Regions from separate parts of the Streptomyces sp. NPDC048370 genome, predicted to be linked through region 2. Evidence: riboswitches for the same ligand, from Rfam matches in the RefSeq annotation. Region 2 holds a riboswitch; the other holds the start of a gene.
What was found. Region 2 has a riboswitch for glycine ahead of gcvT (glycine cleavage system aminomethyltransferase GcvT). Riboswitches for the same ligand answer to the same signal wherever they lie in the genome.

Region 1 (9,848 bases), on a different contig from region 2:
AGCAGGGCATGGCCCCTGCCAGGCCGCTGACGCACGACCTTTTCAAGGACGTCCTTGAAGCGGTGGGCCAGGAGCTCACCGAGGTCCGCATCACCGATCTCCGTGAAGGTGTCTTCTACGCGGAGCTGGTCTTCGCCAGCGGCGTCGAGGTGAGCGCCAGGCCGTCCGACGCGATAGCGCTGGCCCTGCGCACCGGGACGCCGATCTTCGGCAGTGACGGCGTGCTGGACGACGCCGGTATCGCGATTCCGGACGAGCAGGAGGACGAGGTGGAGAAGTTCCGCGAGTTCCTCGACCAGATCTCGCCGGAGGACTTCGGGTCCAGTAGTCAGTGAGCTGCCGGCCGGCTTGGTGCTGGTGCTGGTGAGGTGCCTGGTTAATTGCGGCCCGGCCTGGTGAGGGTGTTGCCGGCGGGCGCGCCAGGGCTGGGTTTCGGCCGTCTTGCGCGGGGCGGCATCAGCGCATTCGGATAGCCTTTCCCCGGAGAGGGACACGGGAAACCACTCTCAGGGTGATTATCACTCGGCGTGCCGAGTGTGGCGATCGTTGACGCACCCCGAGTGACTGCCTACCTTCGTGTGGGCAGGTCAAGGACGGAGGGTCGGCGTGATGAGCAGCGGCGACGGTACGGCAGGGGGCTCCCTCGGGCGCGCGCCCGGGGAAAGCGGTCCGTATCCGCTTCACGGCAGTGTGGGCGACTTCGGGACCGACGCGAGTGCGGGCATGGGTGTCGCAGGTACGCCGGGTTCCGCGGCGGGTGCCGCGACCGGTACGGACACGGTGGGGTACCGGGGGCCGACCGCGTGCGCGGCGGCGGGGATCACCTACCGCCAATTGGACTACTGGGCGCGTACGGGGCTCGTCGAGCCGAGTGTGCGGCCCGCGTACGGGTCGGGGACGCAGCGGCTCTACAGCTTCCGCGACGTCGTCGTTCTCAAGATCGTCAAGCGCTTCCTGGACACCGGAGTCGCGCTGCAGAACATCCGGGCCGCCGTCCAGCACCTGCGGGCCCGTGGCTTCCGCGATCTGGAGCGGATGACGCTGATGAGCGACGGCGCGACGGTGTACGAGTGCTCCTCGCCGGACGAGGTCGTGGACCTGCTTCAGGGAGGCCAGGGCGTCTTCGGCATCGCCGTGGGCGTGGTCTGGCGGGACGTGGAGGCGGCGCTGTCGCAGCTGCACGGGGAGCGGATCGACACCGGCGAGACGCTCATCGGGCACAACCCGGGCGACGAGCTCGCTCGGCGGCGGCGCGACCGGGCGGTTTGAGCGTTCATTCGTCTGCCGGTGGTGGGGCGGGGCTTGTGGCTGTTCCGGCCGGCGGGGTGCGGCGGGGCTTGTGTTGGCCTCTGTGGCGCGTCCGTACGTGAGTGCGGGTCGATTGTCAGTGGCGTAGGGCAGCATCGGAGATGTGAGAGCCGCGCCGACGATTCTGCATCTCGACATGGATGCCTTCTTCGCCGCCGCCGAGCAGGCGGCGAAGCCCAGTCTGCGCGGAAAACCGGTGGTCGTCGGGGGGCTCGGGCCGCGCGGGGTCGTGGCCACGGCGTCGTACGAGGCACGGCGTTTCGGCGTGCACTCCGCGATGCCGATGGGGCAGGCGCGGCGGCTCGCGCCCAACGCCGCCTATCTTGTGCCGCGCTTCGGCTTCTACCGGGCGATCAGCGAGCAGGTCATGGAGCTGCTCGGGCGCCTCTCGCCGCTCGTGGAGCCGCTGAGCCTGGACGAGGCCTTCGTGGACCTGGAGGCCGGGGGTGTGGCGGACGACAGCGGGACCGCACGGGAGGCCGGTGAGCGGCTGCGCAGGGACATTCTCGCCACCACGGGGCTGACGGGGTCGGTGGGGCTCGCGGGGTCCAAGATGCTCGCCAAGATCGCCTCCGAGGAGGCGAAGCCGGATGGCCTGGTGCTCATAGAGCCGGGGACCGAGCGGGAGCTGCTGGGGCCGAAGTCCGTGCGGATCCTGCCGGGGGTCGGGCCGGCCACCGGGGAGCATCTGCGGCGGGCCGGGATGACGACGGTGTCGGACCTCGCGGAAGCGGGCGAGGACGAGCTTGTACGGCTGCTGGGGCGGGCGCACGGTGCCTCCCTGTACCGGATGGCCCAGGGGTACGACGATCGGCCCGTGGTGGCCGAGAGGGACGCGAAGTCGGTGTCGGTCGAGGACACGTTCGACGTGGACCTGCACGACCGGGTGCGGATCCGGATCGAGGTGGAGCGGCTCGCCGAGCGGTGCGTGGGGCGGCTGCGGGCTTCGGGGCACTCGGGGCGGACGATCGTGCTGAAGGTGCGGCGCTTCGACTTCTCGACGCTGACGCGCTCGGAGACGTTGCGGGGGCCCACGGACGATCCGCTGGTGGTGCGGGAGGCGGCGGGGCGGCTGCTGGAGGGGGTGGACACGACGGGTGGGGTGCGGTTGCTGGGCGTGGGGGTGAGTGGGCTGGCGGACTACACGCAGGAGGACCTGTTCGCGCAGGCGGCGGAGGAGTCGCGGGGGGCGGGTGGGGAGGATGAGGATGAGGTGCCTGTGGGTGAGGGCGGCGTTGCGGAGGGGGAGGAGCCGGCGGCTGCGGCTGCGGCCGCTGCTGCTGCTGTCGCTGAGCGGAGATGGGCGCCTGGGCACGACGTACGGCACGTCGTGTACGGCGCCGGGTGGGTGCAGGGGAGCGGGGTGGGGCGGGTCACCGTGCGCTTCGAGCAGCCGGGGTCGGCGCCGGGGCGGGTGCGGACGTTTCTCGTCGACGATCCGGAGCTCGAGGCGGGGGAGGCGCTGCCGCTGGTGGGGGGCGGGGAGGGTACGGCGGCGGTCGCCTAGCCGGTCGTGCGCCCGGCCTCCGGCCGGGCTGGAGTCCCCACCCGCACCACCCGTGCGGGTGGGAGGGCAGAGGTGCGGGTCTGCCTGTGGGGGATGCACGCCGTTGGCGGCTGTGGCGGTGCGGGGGTGGGGGCGCTCGTTTCCGGCGCGGCCGATGGTGCGGGTGGGGCAGAGGGCCGGGGCCTGCGGGTGGGCGCCGGCGGCGGCCGTTGCGGCGTGCTGAGGGGCGTGTGCGGTCGCGCCGCCGCGGCAGACGGTGCCAGGGGGCAGGGGGCGGGCGTCGGGGGCGTCCCGGGCGGTGTGTGGCTGGGGCGGTGGTCTCCCGTGTGTCACATGGTGTGACTGGGAGAGCACAGGTGCGGGCCCTGCCCGGGGAAGCGTCGGTGACGGCTCGGGCGGTGTGCGGCTGGGGTGGGTGGTCTCCGGTGCGACTGGGAGGGCGCCGGTGTTGGCCCGGCGGCGGAAGCCGTTCCGGTGGGCGGATGGCTTCGAGCGGTCTCCGGTGCGGCCGGCGGCGCTAGGCGGCCTGCCTTGGGGTCGGTGTCGGCGGGTGCCGTGGGTGGGAGGGCAGGGGTGTGTGGCTGCGGGTGGGGTGGGTCAGGTGTCGTCCTGGCCTGCCAGGCGGCCGAAGTCGTGGTCCGGCGGCGGGGACGGGGGGAGGGACAGGCTGTAGTGGCGGTAGAGCTGGAGTTCTTGTTCCGGGGAGAGGTGGCGGCCCACGCCGAAGTCCGGGGCGTCCTTGATCAGGGCGCGTTCGTACGGGATGTGGAGGCCGTCCTCGACCAGTTCGCTCGGCTCAAGGGGGACGAACGCGTCCCGGCCGAAGAGGCCCGTGCGGACCGCCGCCCACTCGGGGACTCCCGTCGCGTCGTCCAGGTACACCTCGTCCACGGTGCCGATCTTGTGTCCGTTGCGGTCGAACGCCTTGCGGCCGATCAGGCTGCGCGGATCGATGTCGGTCTGCACGGTCCCTCCAACAGGTCGCAACTGCTCTACAAAGACTACGAAAGTGCACATCTGGGATGTCGGCCACTTGAGCGATGGGAGTCGGAACCGCGCTGGTAGGCTGGCTGTGGCTGTCGACCCCGTGCGGGAGAGTCCTCCGGAGAAACCTTTCGGAGGCGCCGAAGGAGCAAATCCTCCCCGGAATCTCTCAGGCACCCGTACCGCATGGACGAGGTCACTCTGGAAAGCAGAGCGGAGGTCCGACGGCGTCCGCTCTCACCGACGGTGAAAACCGGCGTGCCTTTGGCGTGCCGGTGAAACTCTCAGGTTGAGATGACAGAGGGGGAGGCCGTCCGGGCACCCGCGCCGTGGTGCCCCTCGCAGGTCGTGACGACCAGGAGGCCTCCGTACATGACCGCCCACCGCATTTCGCTCTCCGAACTCGAACAGGGCATCCCGTTCGAGCAGCGGCACATCGGGCCCGACGCCGAAGCCCGGGCCAAGATGCTCGCGCAGGTCGGCTACGGCTCCCTCGACGAGCTCACGGCCGCCGCCGTGCCGGACGTGATCAAGAACGCCGAGGCCCTCGGTCTGCCCGCGGCCCGTACCGAGGCCGAGGTCCTCGCCGAGCTGCGTGAGCTCGCCGACCGCAATCAGGTTCTCGCGCCGATGATCGGCCTGGGGTACTACGGGACCTTCACTCCGCCTGTGATCCTGCGGAACGTCATGGAGAACCCGGCCTGGTACACCGCCTACACGCCGTACCAGCCCGAGATCTCGCAGGGGCGCCTCGAGGCGCTGCTCAACTTCCAGACCATGGTCGCCGACCTCACCGGTCTGCCGACCTCCGGCGCCTCCCTCCTCGACGAGGGCACCGCGGCCGCCGAGGCCATGGCGCTCGCCCGCCGTGTCGGCAAGGTCAAGAACGGTGTCTTCCTCGTCGACGCCGACGTCCTGCCGCAGACCGTCGCCGTCATCGAGACCCGAGCCGAGCCGACCGGTGTCGAGGTCGTCGTCGCCGACCTCTCGGCCGGCATTCCGGCCGAGGTCGCCGAGCGCGGTGTCTTCGGTGTGCTGATCCAGTACCCCGGCGCCTCCGGTGCCGTGCGGGACATCAAGCCGCTGATCGACGCTGCCCACGAGCTGGGCGCGATCGTCACGGTCGCTGCGGATCTGCTTGCGCTCACCCTGCTCACCTCGCCCGGCTCCCTCGGGGCCGACATCGCTGTGGGGACCACGCAGCGGTTCGGTGTGCCCATGGGCTTCGGCGGACCGCACGCCGGCTACATGGCCGTCCAGGACAAGCACGCCCGCTCGCTGCCCGGCCGCCTCGTCGGTGTCTCCGTCGACGCCGACGGCAACCGGGCGTACCGCCTGGCCCTGCAGACCCGCGAGCAGCACATCCGCCGCGAGAAGGCCACCAGCAACATCTGCACCGCGCAGGTGCTGCTCGCCGTCATGGCCGGCATGTACGCCGTCTACCACGGGCCGGACGGGCTGAAGCAGATCGCCCAGCGTGTCCACCGGTACGCCTCGCTCCTTGCCGCCGGTCTCACCGCCGGTGGCGTCGAGGTCGTCCACGGCTCCTTCTTCGACACCGTCACCGTCCGCGTGCCCGGCAAGGCCGCCGAGGCCGTCGCCGCCGCCCGCGAGGCCGGCGTCAACCTGTACCTCGTCGACGCCGACCACGTGTCGGCCTCCTGCGACGAGACCACCGGGCGCGCGCAGATCGCCGCCGTCTGGGCCGCCTTCGGTGTCACCGACGCCGACATCGAGGCCTTGGACGTGGCCACCGAGGAGGCGCTGCCCGCCGGGCTGCTGCGCTCCGACGCGTACCTCACGCACCCGGTCTTCCACGCGCACCGTTCCGAGACGTCGATGCTGCGCTACCTGCGCAAGCTCGCCGACCGCGACTACGCGCTCGACCGCGGCATGATCCCGCTCGGCTCCTGCACCATGAAGCTGAACGCGACCACCGAGATGGAGCCGGTGACCTGGCCCGAGTTCGGTCAGATCCACCCCTTCGCCCCGGTCGAGCAGGCGCAGGGCTACCTCACGCTCATCACCGAGCTGGAGGAGCGCCTCGCCGAGGTCACCGGCTACGACAAGGTGTCGATCCAGCCCAACGCCGGTTCGCAGGGCGAGCTGGCCGGTCTGCTGGCGGTCCGCGCCTACCACCGTGCCAACGGTGACGAGCAGCGCACCGTCTGTCTGATCCCGTCCTCGGCGCACGGCACCAACGCCGCCTCCGCCGTGATGGCCGGCATGAAGGTCGTCGTCGTCAAGACCGCCGACGACGGCGAGGTCGACATCGCGGACCTGCGCGCCAAGATCGAGCAGTACCGCGACGAGCTGTCCGTGCTGATGATCACCTACCCGTCCACGCACGGTGTGTTCGAGGAGCACGTCGCCGACATCTGCGGCGAGGTCCACGACGCCGGCGGCCAGGTGTACGTCGACGGCGCCAACCTCAACGCGCTGGTCGGGCTCGCCAAGCCGGGCAAGTTCGGTGGCGATGTCTCGCATCTGAATCTGCACAAGACCTTCTGCATTCCGCACGGTGGTGGCGGTCCTGGTGTCGGGCCTGTCGGTGTGCGCGCGCACCTCGCCCCGTACCTGCCGAACCACCCGCTCCAGCCGACCGCCGGTCCGGAGACGGGCGTCGGCCCGATCTCGGCCGCCCCGTGGGGCTCGGCCGGCATCCTGCCGATCTCGTGGTCGTACGTGCGGCTGATGGGTGGCGAGGGCCTCAAGCGCGCCACGCAGGTGGCCGTGCTCGCGGCGAACTACATCGCCAAGCGCCTGGAGCCGCACTACCCGGTGCTCTACACCGGTCCGGCCGGGCTCGTCGCCCACGAGTGCATCGTCGACCTGCGCCCGCTGTCCAAGGCGACCGGCGTCAGCGTCGACGACATCGCCAAGCGCCTGATCGACTACGGCTTCCACGCGCCGACGATGTCGTTCCCGGTGGCCGGCACGCTGATGATCGAGCCGACCGAGTCCGAGGACCTCACCGAGCTCGACCGCTTCTGCGACACGATGATCGCCATCCGCGGCGAGATCGAGAAGGTCGCGTCGGGCGAGTGGCCGGCCGGGGACAACCCGCTGGCCAACGCCCCGCACACGGCCGCCGCGCTCGGCGGCGAGTGGAACCACCCGTACACCCGTGACGAGGCGGTCTTCCCGGCCGGTGTCTCGGCCGCGGACAAGTACTGGCCGCCGGTCCGCCGGATCGACGGCGCGTTCGGCGACCGCAACCTCGTCTGCTCCTGCCCGCCGCTGGACGAGTACGACAACTAGCGCGACGACGCGGACATGAGTCAGGGCCGGTTCGGAGAGTTGCTCTCCGGGCCGGCCCTTGCGTGTCCCTCGTACGGTGTCGTGCCCGACGTACCGCCCTGTCGCTTCAGGCGCTCAGGCGGCGGTCGTCACCCGGCCCGCCGTCAGCGGGCGGTGCGGGGCGATGATCTGGCCGTCCGGCAGCAGTTCACCGGTGTCCTCGAAGAGCAGGACCCCGTTGCACAGCAGGCTCCAGCCCTGCTCCGGGTGGTGCGCCGTCATGCGGGCCGCCTCCCGGTCTGCGGATTCGGCGGTGGGACAGGCGGGCTGGTGCTGGCACATGGATGGGTTCTTTCGCTGCGTCGTGGTGAGTGTGTGTGTCGTCCTGCGGCTCGGTTCGGTGCTCATGGCCGCCCCCCGTTGTCGGTTCGGTTGGTCCAGTCTTCCCCTACGGACGGCGATCCGCAGGTATTTCGCGGCAGCTCTTCCTACTGCATGAAGACGTATCACCCGCGCGGGCGGTTCAGCTCAACTGGGCGGTCCCTTCGGGTGGTTCGGGGTAGCCCTGGTGGGCTAGTCCGTACGGGGAGGGGTGTTCGAGGAGCCCGTTCGGCATCGGTCCGCGCTCCCGGGGCGCGCTCGGACGGCAGTGCGCCCCGCGGCCTGGGTGGCCGCGGGGCGTGACGGGCGCTCGCCGTGGAGTGGTTCAGGCGGGCGCCGGGGTGCCGAACAGCGGCGGGGGCGCCAGCCGCAGGGTGAGGACGGGCAGCAGGTCGGCGACCAGGTGCGGCCGGTGCGCCGCGATGCCGGGCGGTGCCGGGGCGAGCGGGATCAGCAGGTCGGCCGGGTCGGGCGAGGACGACGCGCCGTCGGACTCCGTGTCGCCGTGCAGCCAGAGCGTCAGCATGTACAACTCGGGTACGGACAGCAGCCTCGGCTGGTACGTCGTGGGCAGCGCCTCGGCCTGGAGCAGGGCGCGTTCGGTGGCGGTGAGGTAGGGGCCTTCGAAGAAGTGCGAGAAGGACCAGCCGTCGGGGGTGATCATGGTGTCGGCGGCGGCGACCGCCCGGTCGGTGCCCCGGATCAGGAAGCGCCAGCCGACCAGCCGCGTACGCGGGGCCTGTCCGGACGGGGTGACCTGGTCCCGTACGTCGACGACCTGGTCCCGTACGTCGAGGACGTGGACGGGCAGGGGAAGCTCGGGGCTCAGCGGCCCCTGGGCCGCCCGCAGGGCGGGAGTTCGCGCCTCGTTGACCGCGGTGGGGGAACCGAGGGCCGCGAGGACACTGCGCAGGGCCGGCGCGGGGGCCGGGGAGGGTCGGAGCATGATGGGTCGCCTCTCACTCAGGAGACACGGTGGCGCGTGGGCAGGTACGACGGCGCTGTGGGCTGCCGGGCCGAAGGGGCCATGAAGCCATGGCCGGGTGCCAACACTCTGCCTCGTTCGCGGAGTTTATACGAGACGTGTTCACACGGAGTTTCCGCTAGCGGTCGCCGATATTGCGGGCAAGGCCTCATCAGGCCTCGTTCCGAGGGCGATTCATCGTATGTGCGGCGGGCGCCGGTCGTCTGCCTGCGAGGACTTCACCGGAGCGGACGGCCGGATATCGACCCCACGCATTCGTTGAATATGGTCGCGGAATATGTCCATTGCCGGATGCCTGCGGGGCGTGCCGGGCGATTGCTCGTTCCAGCCTATCGTTCAACGAGGGCGGTTCGCAGGCGTTATGGATCAATCGGATGGGCATCATCGTCCGTGACGCGCGCGGCCGTCGCCGTGGCCGCCCGATCGGAAGGGACGCTTCCATGGGGGAGAAGGTCGTGGCGGACGGGTTCGACCTGTCCGATCGGCAGCGATACCGCAGGAAGCTCCAGCAGTGCCTGGCGGGGCTCGCGAGGCTCCTGGCGGAGAAGCGGTTCGACCGGCCGAGGAATCTGATGGGCCTGGAGATCGAACTCAATCTCGCTGGCGCCGACGGCATGCCCAGGATGGTGAATGGTGCCGTCCTTGAACGGATCGCGAGCCCGGATTTCCAGACGGAACTGGGAATGTTCAACCTTGAGGTGAACATCGCCCCCCACCGGCTCGGCGGCCGCGTTTTCGACCGACTCGCCGAGGAACTCAGGACCGGTCTGGGATATGCCGACCGCAAGGCCCGCGAACTCGACGCGGGCGTCCTCATGATCGGAATTCTGCCGACGCTGGCACAGGATGATCTCGTCTCCGAGAACCTGTCGGCCGTCGACCGGTACACCCTCCTCAACGACCAGATCGTCGCCGCCAGGGGAGAGGATTTCACCCTCGACATCCACGGCGTGGAGCAGCTGACCTGCACGGCCACGTCGATCGTGCCCGAGGCGGCCTGTACGTCCGTGCAGCTGCACCTCCAGGTCACGCCCGCCCGGTTCGCCGCGGTGTGGAACGCGGCGCAGGCCGTGGCGGCGGTCCAGATCGCCGTCGGCGCCAACTCGCCGTTCCTCTTCGGCCGCGAGCTGTGGCGCGAGTCCAGGCCGCCGCTCTTCACCCAGGCCACGGACACCCGGCCGCCCGAGCTCCAGGCGCAGGGGGTGCGGCCGCGGACCTGGTTCGGGGAGCGGTGGGTGGACTCCGCGTACGACCTCTTCGAGGAGAACCTCCGGTACTTCCCCGCCCTGCTGCCCATCTGCGACGAGGAGGACCCGCTCCGCGTCCTGGACCAGGGCGGTGTGCCGCGGCTGCAGGAGCTGGTCCTGCACAACGGGACCGTGTACCGCTGGAACCGGCCGGTCTACGGCTGGGTCGACGGAGTCCCGCACCTGCGGGTGGAGA
Region 2 (9,848 bases):
GTCAGGATGGGGGTCATCGTGGAGCGCATGGCGTGCTTGCCGAGCACGACCCGCTCCGGCAGACCCTTGGCCCGTGCCGTACGGATGTAGTCCTCGCCGAGGACCTCCAGCATGGTGGCGCGGGTGAGCCGCGCGTACATCGCCGCGTACAGGAAGGCGAGGGTGATCCAGGGCAGCAGCAGTCCGCCGAACCAGCTGCCGAAGGACTCGCTGATCGGCACGTACGAGGCGTTGAGCCAGCCCAGCTGGGTGCGGAAGATCAGCATCGCCAGCATGGCGGTGAAGAAGATGGGGAGCGAGACACCGGCGAGGGCGGTGACCATCGCGGCGCGGTCGACGATGGTGCCCCGCTTGAGGGCGGAGACCACACCGGTCGAGACGCCCATGACCAGCCACAGCACGGCGGCGCCGATGACCATGGAGATGGTGACGGGGAACGCGTCGACCAGCATCGTCGAGACGTCCTGCTCGGTACGGAACGAGTAACCGAAGCAGGGTGCCTCGCAGGAGATGGTGCTGCCGCCGCCGACGTAGTCGCGGCCGACGAAGATTCCGGAGACGAAGTGCCAGAACTGCACCAGGATCGGCTCGTCCAGGCCCAGCTTCTGCCGGACAGCTTCGATGGAAGCCGGATCCGCCTGCTTGCCGACGAACATCGCGGCAGGGTCGCTGCCGGTCATCTTGGGGATGAGGAAGAAGATGCTGAGCGTCGCCAGGGTGACGACCATCAGCATCACTGCGACGGCGAACAGCCGTCGGACGAGATATGCAAGCATGCGGTCGGCCGACCGGCGGCCGGGGATCCCGATCGGGTTCCCCGGCCGCCGTGAGCGGCCATCACCTGCCCTTCGGACCTAGCGGCGGGTGGTGCGCCGTTGGAGCGGGTGGATGGAGACTCGACTTACTTCACGACGCCGAGCGACGCGTAGTCGTAGCGGCCGTTGTAGGCGTCGGCCGTGTAGACGTTGGTCAGCCGCGAGGAACGCCAGATGATGTTCTTCTCGTGGGTGAAGGGCAGGTAGACGGCGGCGTCCGAGACCTTCGTGTTGATCTGCTTGTAGAGCTCGCCGGCCTTGGTCGGGTCGGTCTCCTTCAGCGCGTCGTCGAAGAGCTTGTTGACCGACGGGTCGTTCAGCTCCGAGAAGTTGTTGTTACCGCTCTGGAGGATGAAGCGACCGTCGACCAGCGGCTGCAGGAAGCCCTGGCCCGACGGGAAGTCGGCGCCCCAGCCCATGATGATGATGCCGTAGCCCTTGTCCTTGACCACCTTCGGCGAACCGATGATGCCGGAGGTCTGGGCGCCGTCGAACTGGTCGATCTGGGCGTCGATGCCGACGGCCTTCAGCGACTGCTGGAGGGACTCGGCGGTCGCGATCTCGATCTTCTTGTTGTTGCGGACCGCGATCGTGGTCTTGAAGCCGTTCGGCTTGCCGCACTTGGCCAGGGCCTCCTTGGCCTTGGCGATGTCCGGCTTGCCGGCCAGCTTGCCGTACGGGTCGGCCTTCGGGTCGGCACCCTTGATCGCCGGCGGCAGCATGTTGGTGGCGATGTCGCCACCGGCCTGCGGGCCACCACGGGCGGTCTGCAGGGACTTGGAGTCGGCCGCGTAGATGATCGCCTTGCGGCACTCGACGTTGTCGATGACCGTCTGCGGGAAGACCGCGTAGCGGATGAAGCCGGTCTGCGGGTTGTCCGCGTTCTCCTTGTGCTGCTGGAGCACCTTGGCGCGGGCCGCGGCGCCGACACCCGTGGCGTTGAGGTCGAGGTCGTACTCGCCCTCGACCAGACGGTTGTCCATGTCGTCGGCGTTGGTGGTGAACTTGACGCTGATCTTGTCCGGCAGCGCCTTGCGGATGGTGTCCGTCTTGGCGTCCCACTTGTCGTTGCGGACGAGCAGCATCGACTTGTTGGGGGTGTAGGACTGCCACTTGTACGGGCCGGAGGAGAAGGGCTTCAGGCCGTACTGGGCCTTGGTGTCCTTGTCCTGGCGGACCGGGGAGGCGGCGGGCATGGCCAGCATCTGCAGGAAGTCACCGTTGGCGACAGGCAGCTTGAAGATGATGGTCTTGTCGTCCGGGGTCTCGATCGCCTTGAGGCCGAGCTTGTCCGGCGAGGTGTCCTTGTAGGGACCCTTGTACTCCATCTTCGGGTCGAGGACCTGCTGGAGGTAGATCGGGCCGCCGGAGATGACGTCCTGGGCCCAGATGCGCTCGATGCCGTACTTGATGTCCTTGGAGGTGATCGGCTTGCCGTCCTCCCAGGTCACCCCGTCCTTCAGGGTGAAGGTGTAGGTGAGGCCGTCGGCCGAGACCTTGCCGGTGTCGGTGGCGAGGTCGGACACCAGCTCGGTGGAGGCGGCGCCCGGCTCGGCCTTGAAGCTGACCAGCTGGCGCGTGTAGTAGCGCGCGAAGTCCCACACGAAGCCGTAGTAGCCGCGCTGCGGGTCCCACGAGTCGGCCTCCTGCGAGCCGATGAACTTCAGCTCGCCGCCCTTCTTGTCCGAGGGGTTGGCGACCTTGTTCACGGCGGCGTCGAAGCCGGGGGCGCCGGCCTTGCCCTTGCTGCCGCCGTCACCGCTGCCGCCACCGCAGGCGGTGGTGACGACCATCGTGGCCGCCGCGAGCAGCGCGCCCGCGGCCATTCTGCGCCGCTGAGAGCTGTTCAGAGTCATGGTCTCGCAACCTCCGGAATAGTGGCGGCCGTCAAGGCGGTCCGCCGGTGTTGATTGCCTCCTGTCAACAGCGGCAGGGGCGGGTCTGTGCGGGCTGGCAGGCGGTGCGGCGCCGGGCGTCAGCGAGCGGCCTTCGGGTCGAGCGCGTCTCGCACGCCGTCGCCGAAGAGGTTGAACGCCAGAACGGTGATGAAGATCGCGAGGCCGGGGATCACCATGAACAGGGGGTCCGACTCGTAGGTGGAGATGGCCGTCGAGAGCATCTGGCCCCAGGAAGCGGTGGGCGGCTTCACACCCGCGCCGAGGAAGCTGAGGGCCGCTTCGGTGAGGATGTTGGTGGGGATCATGAGGGTCGCGTAGACCATGATCGGGGCGATCAGGTTGGGCAGCAGCTCCCGGCGCAGGATGTAGAGGCGGCCGGCGCCCAGGCTGCGGGCGGCCTCCACGTACTCGCGATTGCGCAGCGAGAGGGTCTGGCCGCGGACGATCCGGCCGACGTACGGCCAGCCGAAGAAGCCGATCACCACGACCAGCGCGCCGATGCGGACCCCCGAACCGGAGAAGCCGAGCAGCTCGTTGGGGAGCACGGAGACCAGGGCGATGGTGAAGAGCAGCTGCGGGAACGCGAGCATGACGTCCATGATCCGGCTGAGCGCCGCGTCGACCCAGCCGCCGAAGTAGCCGGCGACGATGCCGAGGATGGTGCCGAGGACGACCGCGAACATCGCCGCGAGGAAGGCGACGAGCAGCGAGATCCGGGCCCCGTAGATGATGCGGCTGAAGACGTCGCGGCCGTTGACCGGCTCGACTCCGAGGAGGAAGTCGGAGCTGATGCCGCCGTAGGGGCCGATCGGGGTGCCGAAGAGCGGGTCGATCTGGTCCTCGTGGAACTCGTCCGGCGGGTGGCCGAGCAGCCCCACGATGACGGGCGCGAGGACGGCGACGATGACCAGGAAGATCACGATCGCGCCGCCGGCCAGCGCGAGCTTGTCCCGCTTGAGCCTGGTCCAGGCGATCTGCCAGGGGGAACGCCCCTCGATCGTCTTGCCGGGCGGCGCTGGGGGCACGGCATTGACGGTGGCGGTCGACTCGGCCGCACTCGTCTCGTGCAGTGGTGCCGTCATCGTGGTGAGGACCCCTCTCGGCCGCCGGTAGCCGGCCCTTGCCCGCCGCGGGTAGCGGCTTGGTGGAACAACTGCGGGGCACCGGCCAGGAGGCCGAACGCCCGGTGTTCCGGGGAGTCTTCAATGTGGCCACGATCACCCGCCAGACCTCACGGTGAATGTTTGCTCAACCGTGATGCGGTTCGTTGTCTTCCGTTATCCGGACGCTGCGATCGTGCCAGCGGACCATCTCGCCCACTATTCGGCCAGAACGGACATCTGACCCAACCCCCCCGTGACAGGGGCGAATTGGGGTGACGGAGCGGACGTATCAGTACGTGCGGGGCACGGCCGGAGGGTAGCCGTAGCCGGGGGCGGGCGGAGCGGGCGCCGCGTGCGCGTCACGGTCGTAGAACGGCCGCGCGTTGGCGCGCAGCCACATCGCGACGGGGTCGTACGTGTCCGACATCGCGACCGTCGAGACGGGCAGGCCGTCGGGGACGGCGGAGACCGTCTGGCGCATCATCGCCCGCACCGACTCGACCGAGGCGGCGGAGCTGTCGTACAGGTCGAGGCCGATGGCGAGGTACGGGGAGCCGAGCGCGGGCTGCACCCAGGCCCGGCGCAGCGCCCGTACGGACGGGGTGCGGTGGGCGTTCTGGGTGAGCAGGGCGTAGAACTGGGGGATCTCCACGGCGGGTTCGGAGAGCCGCAGCGGTCCGGCCGGCATCCGGTCGAGACCGGTGGCGATCCGGCGGAGGTCGGCCCAGGGGATGCCGACGCCGCCGTTCGGGTCGTGCGGGTTGAGCCAGATGCCCACCCGGTCGGGGTAGAGCGCGCGGGCGATCTCGCGGCCCGTGACCACCTCGTGGGCGCGGTTCCAGCCGGAGGCGGCGAGCTCCTGGGCGGAGGTGACGCACGGGGCGTACCCGAAGCCGTCGACGTCCATGTGGCCGTACTGGGCGTCGGGCGAGCCGGGCGTGCCCTGCCAGAGCAGCGTCCAGACGCTGCCGTCGGCGAGGGCGTGCAGCAGCTGCTCGTACGCGTCGTAGCGCCCGGGTGCCACTTGGCGCAGCGTGTGCTCGACCTGCCCGGCCGCAGCGGTGCCTGACGCGCTCACCCTGTTTTCCGCCCCTCTTCCGTCCACCGCACCAGCTTAATTACCGGGACGCCCGCTGATAGAAGGGGCGCACCCGCTCCTGCATCCAGTCGCCGACCGGATCCTGCGCGACGTCGAGCAGGATGAGGTTGACCGGCCAGGCCACCTCGACCCGGCCGAGCGCGCGGCCGAGGGCGTCGAGCGGGGCGTTCCGGTCGACGCCGTCCCAGGTGACGAGCTCGACGCCGACGAAGAGGGCCGGTTCGGTGCCCTCGACGCTGGCGAGGGCGCGGCGGGCGGAGAGGACGACGCCGGTGGCGTCGAACTCGGCGGCGGCCGCGGTGAGGAAGTCGACGGGGTCGTCCTGCCAGTCGGGCTCGAAGAGCCGGACCCGGCCACCGCTCGCGGGGCCGTCCAGCGGGGTGCGGCCGACGCGGCAGAGCTCGGCGACGGCGGGCGGGGGCAGCGGGGCGCCGACGGTGCCGCCCGGGTTCACGGCGATGCCGAGCTGCGGGGGCAGGCCGCGGGCGAAGTCACGGGCGGGGGCGACCGTGAAGGACATGTGGCTGCCGACGCAGGCCAGGAACTGCTGCTCGGAGCTGAAGACGGGGACGTACGGCAGTCCGTCGATCTCCATCGTGGGCAGGTCGAGGTCCCTGCTCTCGGGGCTGCCGCCGTTGGGCAGCGGCACCCAGACGGGGCTCCGGCCGAGGACCTCGACGAGACGGCCTCCTGCGGAGGGGTTGCCGAGCGAGGCCGCGAGGACCTCTTCGAGCTCGTTGCCCGGCCACGTAACGTCCACGGTTCCCGATTCCCCTTACTCACGCGCCCAGGTCACGACGCCCTCGGGGCAGAACCCTAACGCCGCCCTGGCACCCCCGTGGCCAAAAGGGCTCAGTGGGCGGAGCGGAAGGCGATCGTCCGCAGGGCTCCGGCGGCGTCCCTGTCGAGCAGGGTCGCCGAGGCGCAGCCGCGGGGCAGGCGGCCGGACTCGACCGAGCCGAGCAGCCGCCCGACGGCCCGGCGGTGCCGGGCGAAGGCGTACCCCGAGACGCCCCGGCCGCGCTCGCGCTGGCCGGCGCGGGCGGTGTCGGGCGTCACGTCGAGCAGGATCAGATGGAGGGCGCTGCCCCGGCGGCGGGCCTCGCGGGCCAGCCAGTTCCGCACCCAGGACTGGGTGCCGCAGTCGTGGACGACGACGCTCCGCCCGGCGCGGAGCGCGCGCCGCAGCCCGGCGTAGTGGGCGATCCGGGCCAGCGGGCGGTAGACCGCGTACGGCAGGAAGGCGGGCAGCCGGGCCTCCCAGCGCTCGCGGGCGTCCTGGGAGTCGATGCCGAGGCCCTCGGCGGCGCGCCGCATCAGCGTCGACTTGCCGCTCCCGGGCAGCCCGGAGACCACCACGAGGTCCCCGGTGGCGAAGGAGAGCGTCCGGGGGCCGCGGCCGCCGCGCTCGCGCAGATCGCGCAGCAGGGGTACGGCGCGGCGCCTGCGGCTGCGGGCGCGGGAGCGCGGAGCCGGTATCCCCGTACCCGTGGCGTAGGCGCCGGTGCGCTGGATCGTCATCGTCTCTCCCCCTGTCGGGTCCCCGGGACCCCTTTCCCACAAAGTGTAAAGAAGGGGTAATCAGTCACAAGCGATTTGCCGATCGGACACCGCGTGCAATGATGTGCGCGCCAAGCGCACACAACCTCATACCGGCCGCTCGAATCCGCGCGGGAGAGTCCCGGAACCACCACGGTGGGCCCCGGGCGCCGAAGGAGCAAGACCCTCCCTTGAATCTCTCAGGCCCCGTACCGCGTGGATGAGGCAGATCTGAAAAGTGAACCGCCCCGGCGTGCCCGGTGCGGCTCCACCCAAGGTGCAAGCCGATCTCTCGGTGACGAGATGCTCTCGGTGAACCTCTCAGGTTCCATGACAGATGGGGAGGACGTCCTCGCCCGTCATGTTTTCCGCCCTTGGGATCCGGGAGCCACCCATGAGCACGTCTGCCCCCCGTCTGACCGCCCTCGATGCCCTGCATCGTTCGCTGGGCGCGACCATGACCGACTTCGCCGGCTGGGACATGCCGCTGCGCTACGGCAGTGAGCGCGACGAGCACGTCGCCGTCCGCACCAAGGCGGGCCTCTTCGACCTCTCCCACATGGGTGAGATCACCGTCACCGGTCCGCAGGCCGTCGAACTGCTCGACCACGCGCTGGTCGGCAACATCTCCACGGTGGGCGTGGGCCGCGCGCGCTACACGATGATCTGCCAGAAGGACGGCGGCATCCTCGACGACCTGATCGTCTACCGGCTCGGCGAGACGGAGTACATGGTCGTCGCCAACGCCTCCAACGCGCAGATCGTCCTCGACGCGCTCGTCGAGCGCGCGGCCGGTTTCGACGCCGAGGTCCGCGACGACCGTGACGCGTACGCCCTGCTCGCCGTCCAGGGCCCGGAGTCCCCCGGCATCCTGAAGTCGATCACCGACGCCGACCTGGACGGGCTGAAGTACTACGCCGGTCTCCCGGGCACGGTCGCCGGGGTCCCCGCGCTGATCGCCCGTACCGGCTACACCGGCGAGGACGGCTTCGAGCTGTTCCTGAAGCCGGAGCACGCCGAGGGCGTCTGGAAGGCGCTGACCGAGGCGGGCGCCCCGGTCGGGCTCATCCCCTGCGGCCTCTCCTGCCGTGACACGCTCCGCCTGGAGGCGGGCATGCCGCTGTACGGGCACGAGCTGACGACCTCGCTCACCCCGTTCGACGCGGGCCTCGGCCGGGTCGTGAAGTTCGAGAAGACGACGAACGAGGGCCGCTTCGTCGGCCGCGAGGCGCTCGAGAAGGCCGCGGAGCGCGCCGAGACCGCCCCGCCGCGCAAGCTCGTCGGCCTGATCGCCGAGGGCCGCCGCGTCCCGCGCGCCGGCATGGCGGTCGTCGCGGACGGCCAGGTCATCGGCGAGGTCACCTCCGGCGCCCCGTCGCCGACGCTCGGAAAGCCGATCGCGATGGCCTACGTGGACGCGGCGCACGCCGAGCCCGGCACGCAGGGTGTAGGTGTGGACATCCGCGGCACCCACGAGCCGTACGAGGTCGTGGCGCTGCCCTTCTACAAGCGCCAGAAGTGACGTTTCACACGCCTCACACGCCGGAACGTCTCACCCCGCGTCTCATCCCGTAAGACCCGCGTACACCAGCACTCCCCCGATCCAGGAGAATCACGACATGAGCAACCCCCAGCAGCTTCGCTACAGCAAGGAGCACGAGTGGCTGTCGGCCGTCGTCGACGGCGTCGCGACGGTCGGCATCACGGAGCACGCGGCGAACGCCCTCGGCGACGTCGTCTTCGTGCAGCTCCCGGAGGTCGGTGACACGGTGACCGCGGGCGAGTCCTGTGGCGAGCTGGAGTCCACCAAGTCCGTCAGCGACCTGTACGCGCCCGTGACCGGCGAGATCGTCGAGGCCAACCAGGACGTCGTGGACGACCCCTCCCTGGTGAACTCCGCCCCGTTCGAGGGTGGCTGGCTGTTCAAGGTGCGCATCACGGACGAGCCGGGCGACCTGCTCTCCGCCGACGAGTACACCGCCTTCACCGCCGGCTAACCGAGACCCCGTAGGGATCGATTCATGTCGCTTCTGAACACCCCTCTCCACGAGCTGGACCCCGACGTCGCCGCCGCCGTCGACGCCGAGCTCCACCGCCAGCAGTCCACCCTCGAGATGATCGCCTCGGAGAACTTCGCTCCGGTCTCGGTCATGGAGGCCCAGGGCTCGGTCCTCACCAACAAGTACGCCGAGGGCTACCCGGGCCGCCGCTACTACGGCGGCTGCGAGCACGTCGACGTGGCCGAGCAGATCGCCATCGACCGGATCAAGGACCTGTTCGGCGCCGAGTACGCCAACGTCCAGCCGCACTCCGGCGCCTCCGCGAACCAGGCCGCGCTCTTCGCGATCGCCCAGCCCGGCGACACGATCCTGGGCCTGGACCTGGCCCACGGCGGTCACCTGACCCACGGCATGCGCCTGAACTTCTCGGGCAAGCAGTTCAACGTGGTCGCGTACCACGTGGACGAGGCCGGTCTGGTCGACATGGCCGAGGTCGAGCGCCTCGCCAAGGAGCACCGCCCCAAGGTGATCATCGCGGGCTGGTCCGCCTACCCGCGTCAGCTGGACTTCGCCGAGTTCCGCCGGATCGCCGACGAGGTCGAGGCGTACCTGTGGGTCGACATGGCCCACTTCGCGGGTCTGGTCGCGGCCGGTCTGCACCCGAACCCGGTCGAGTACGCGGACGTGGTCACCTCGACCACGCACAAGACGCTCGGCGGCCCGCGCGGCGGCATCATCCTCGCGAAGAAGGAGTTCGCGAAGAAGCTGAACTCCTCGGTCTTCCCCGGTTTCCAGGGCGGCCCGCTGGAGCACGTGATCGCGGCCAAGGCCGTCTCGTTCAAGATCGCGGCCTCGGAGGAGTTCAAGGAGCGCCAGCAGCGCACGCTGGACGGCGCCCGGATCCTCGCCGAGCGTCTGGTCCAGGACGACGTCACCGCGCACGGCGTCTCGGTCCTGTCCGGCGGCACGGACGTGCACCTGGTCCTGGTCGACCTGCGCAACTCCGAGCTGGACGGTCAGCAGGCCGAGGACCGCCTCCACGAGGTCGGCATCACGGTCAACCGGAACGCGATCCCGAACGACCCGCGTCCGCCGATGGTCACCTCGGGTCTGCGCATCGGTACGCCGGCGCTCGCCACCCGCGGCTTCGGCACCGAGGACTTCACCGAGGTCGCCGACATCATCGCGGAGACCCTGAAGCCCGGCTTCGACGCGGAGTCCCTCAAGGCCCGCGTGACCGCTCTCGCCGAGAAGCACCCGCTGTACCCCGGCCTGAAGTAATTTCGTACGCTTTAGTTCCAGGTTTCGTACGTACGAAGTTCCGGGGCACCGCGCACACTGGACAGTGAGCGCGGTGCCCCAGCCCCTTTTTCCCGCTCAGTTCTGCACCACCC

Region 1: it holds a riboswitch for glycine, as region 2 does, so the genes downstream of both, gcvP (aminomethyl-transferring glycine dehydrogenase) here and gcvT (glycine cleavage system aminomethyltransferase GcvT) in region 2, are expected to answer to the same signal.

What each region holds. Positions count from the first base shown of each region.
Region 1 is NZ_JBICYI010000015.1:186,300-196,147, reverse strand. Features, by position in the region: gene ACGFYP_RS28535 (bifunctional nuclease family protein) at 1-335, shown strand, start outside; gene ACGFYP_RS28530 (MerR family transcriptional regulator) at 610-1,269, shown strand; gene ACGFYP_RS28525 (DNA polymerase IV) at 1,412-2,815, shown strand; gene ACGFYP_RS28520 (PRC-barrel domain-containing protein) at 3,413-3,781, opposite strand; glycine riboswitch at 3,896-3,994, shown strand; gene gcvP (aminomethyl-transferring glycine dehydrogenase) at 4,172-7,060, shown strand; gene ACGFYP_RS28510 (DUF5999 family protein) at 7,175-7,381, opposite strand; gene ACGFYP_RS28505 (hypothetical protein) at 7,746-8,369, opposite strand; gene ACGFYP_RS28500 (glutamate-cysteine ligase family protein) at 8,846-9,848, shown strand, end outside.
Region 2 is NZ_JBICYI010000009.1:240,463-250,310, reverse strand. Features, by position in the region: gene ACGFYP_RS21275 (ABC transporter permease) at 1-776, opposite strand, end outside; gene ACGFYP_RS21270 (ABC transporter substrate-binding protein) at 902-2,671, opposite strand; gene ACGFYP_RS21265 (ABC transporter permease) at 2,791-3,795, opposite strand; gene ACGFYP_RS21260 (enhanced serine sensitivity protein SseB C-terminal domain-containing protein) at 4,106-4,894, opposite strand; gene ACGFYP_RS21255 (enhanced serine sensitivity protein SseB) at 4,935-5,675, opposite strand; gene ACGFYP_RS21250 (AAA family ATPase) at 5,768-6,436, opposite strand; glycine riboswitch at 6,577-6,679, shown strand; gene gcvT (glycine cleavage system aminomethyltransferase GcvT) at 6,849-7,976, shown strand; gene gcvH (glycine cleavage system protein GcvH) at 8,074-8,451, shown strand; gene glyA (serine hydroxymethyltransferase) at 8,476-9,735, shown strand.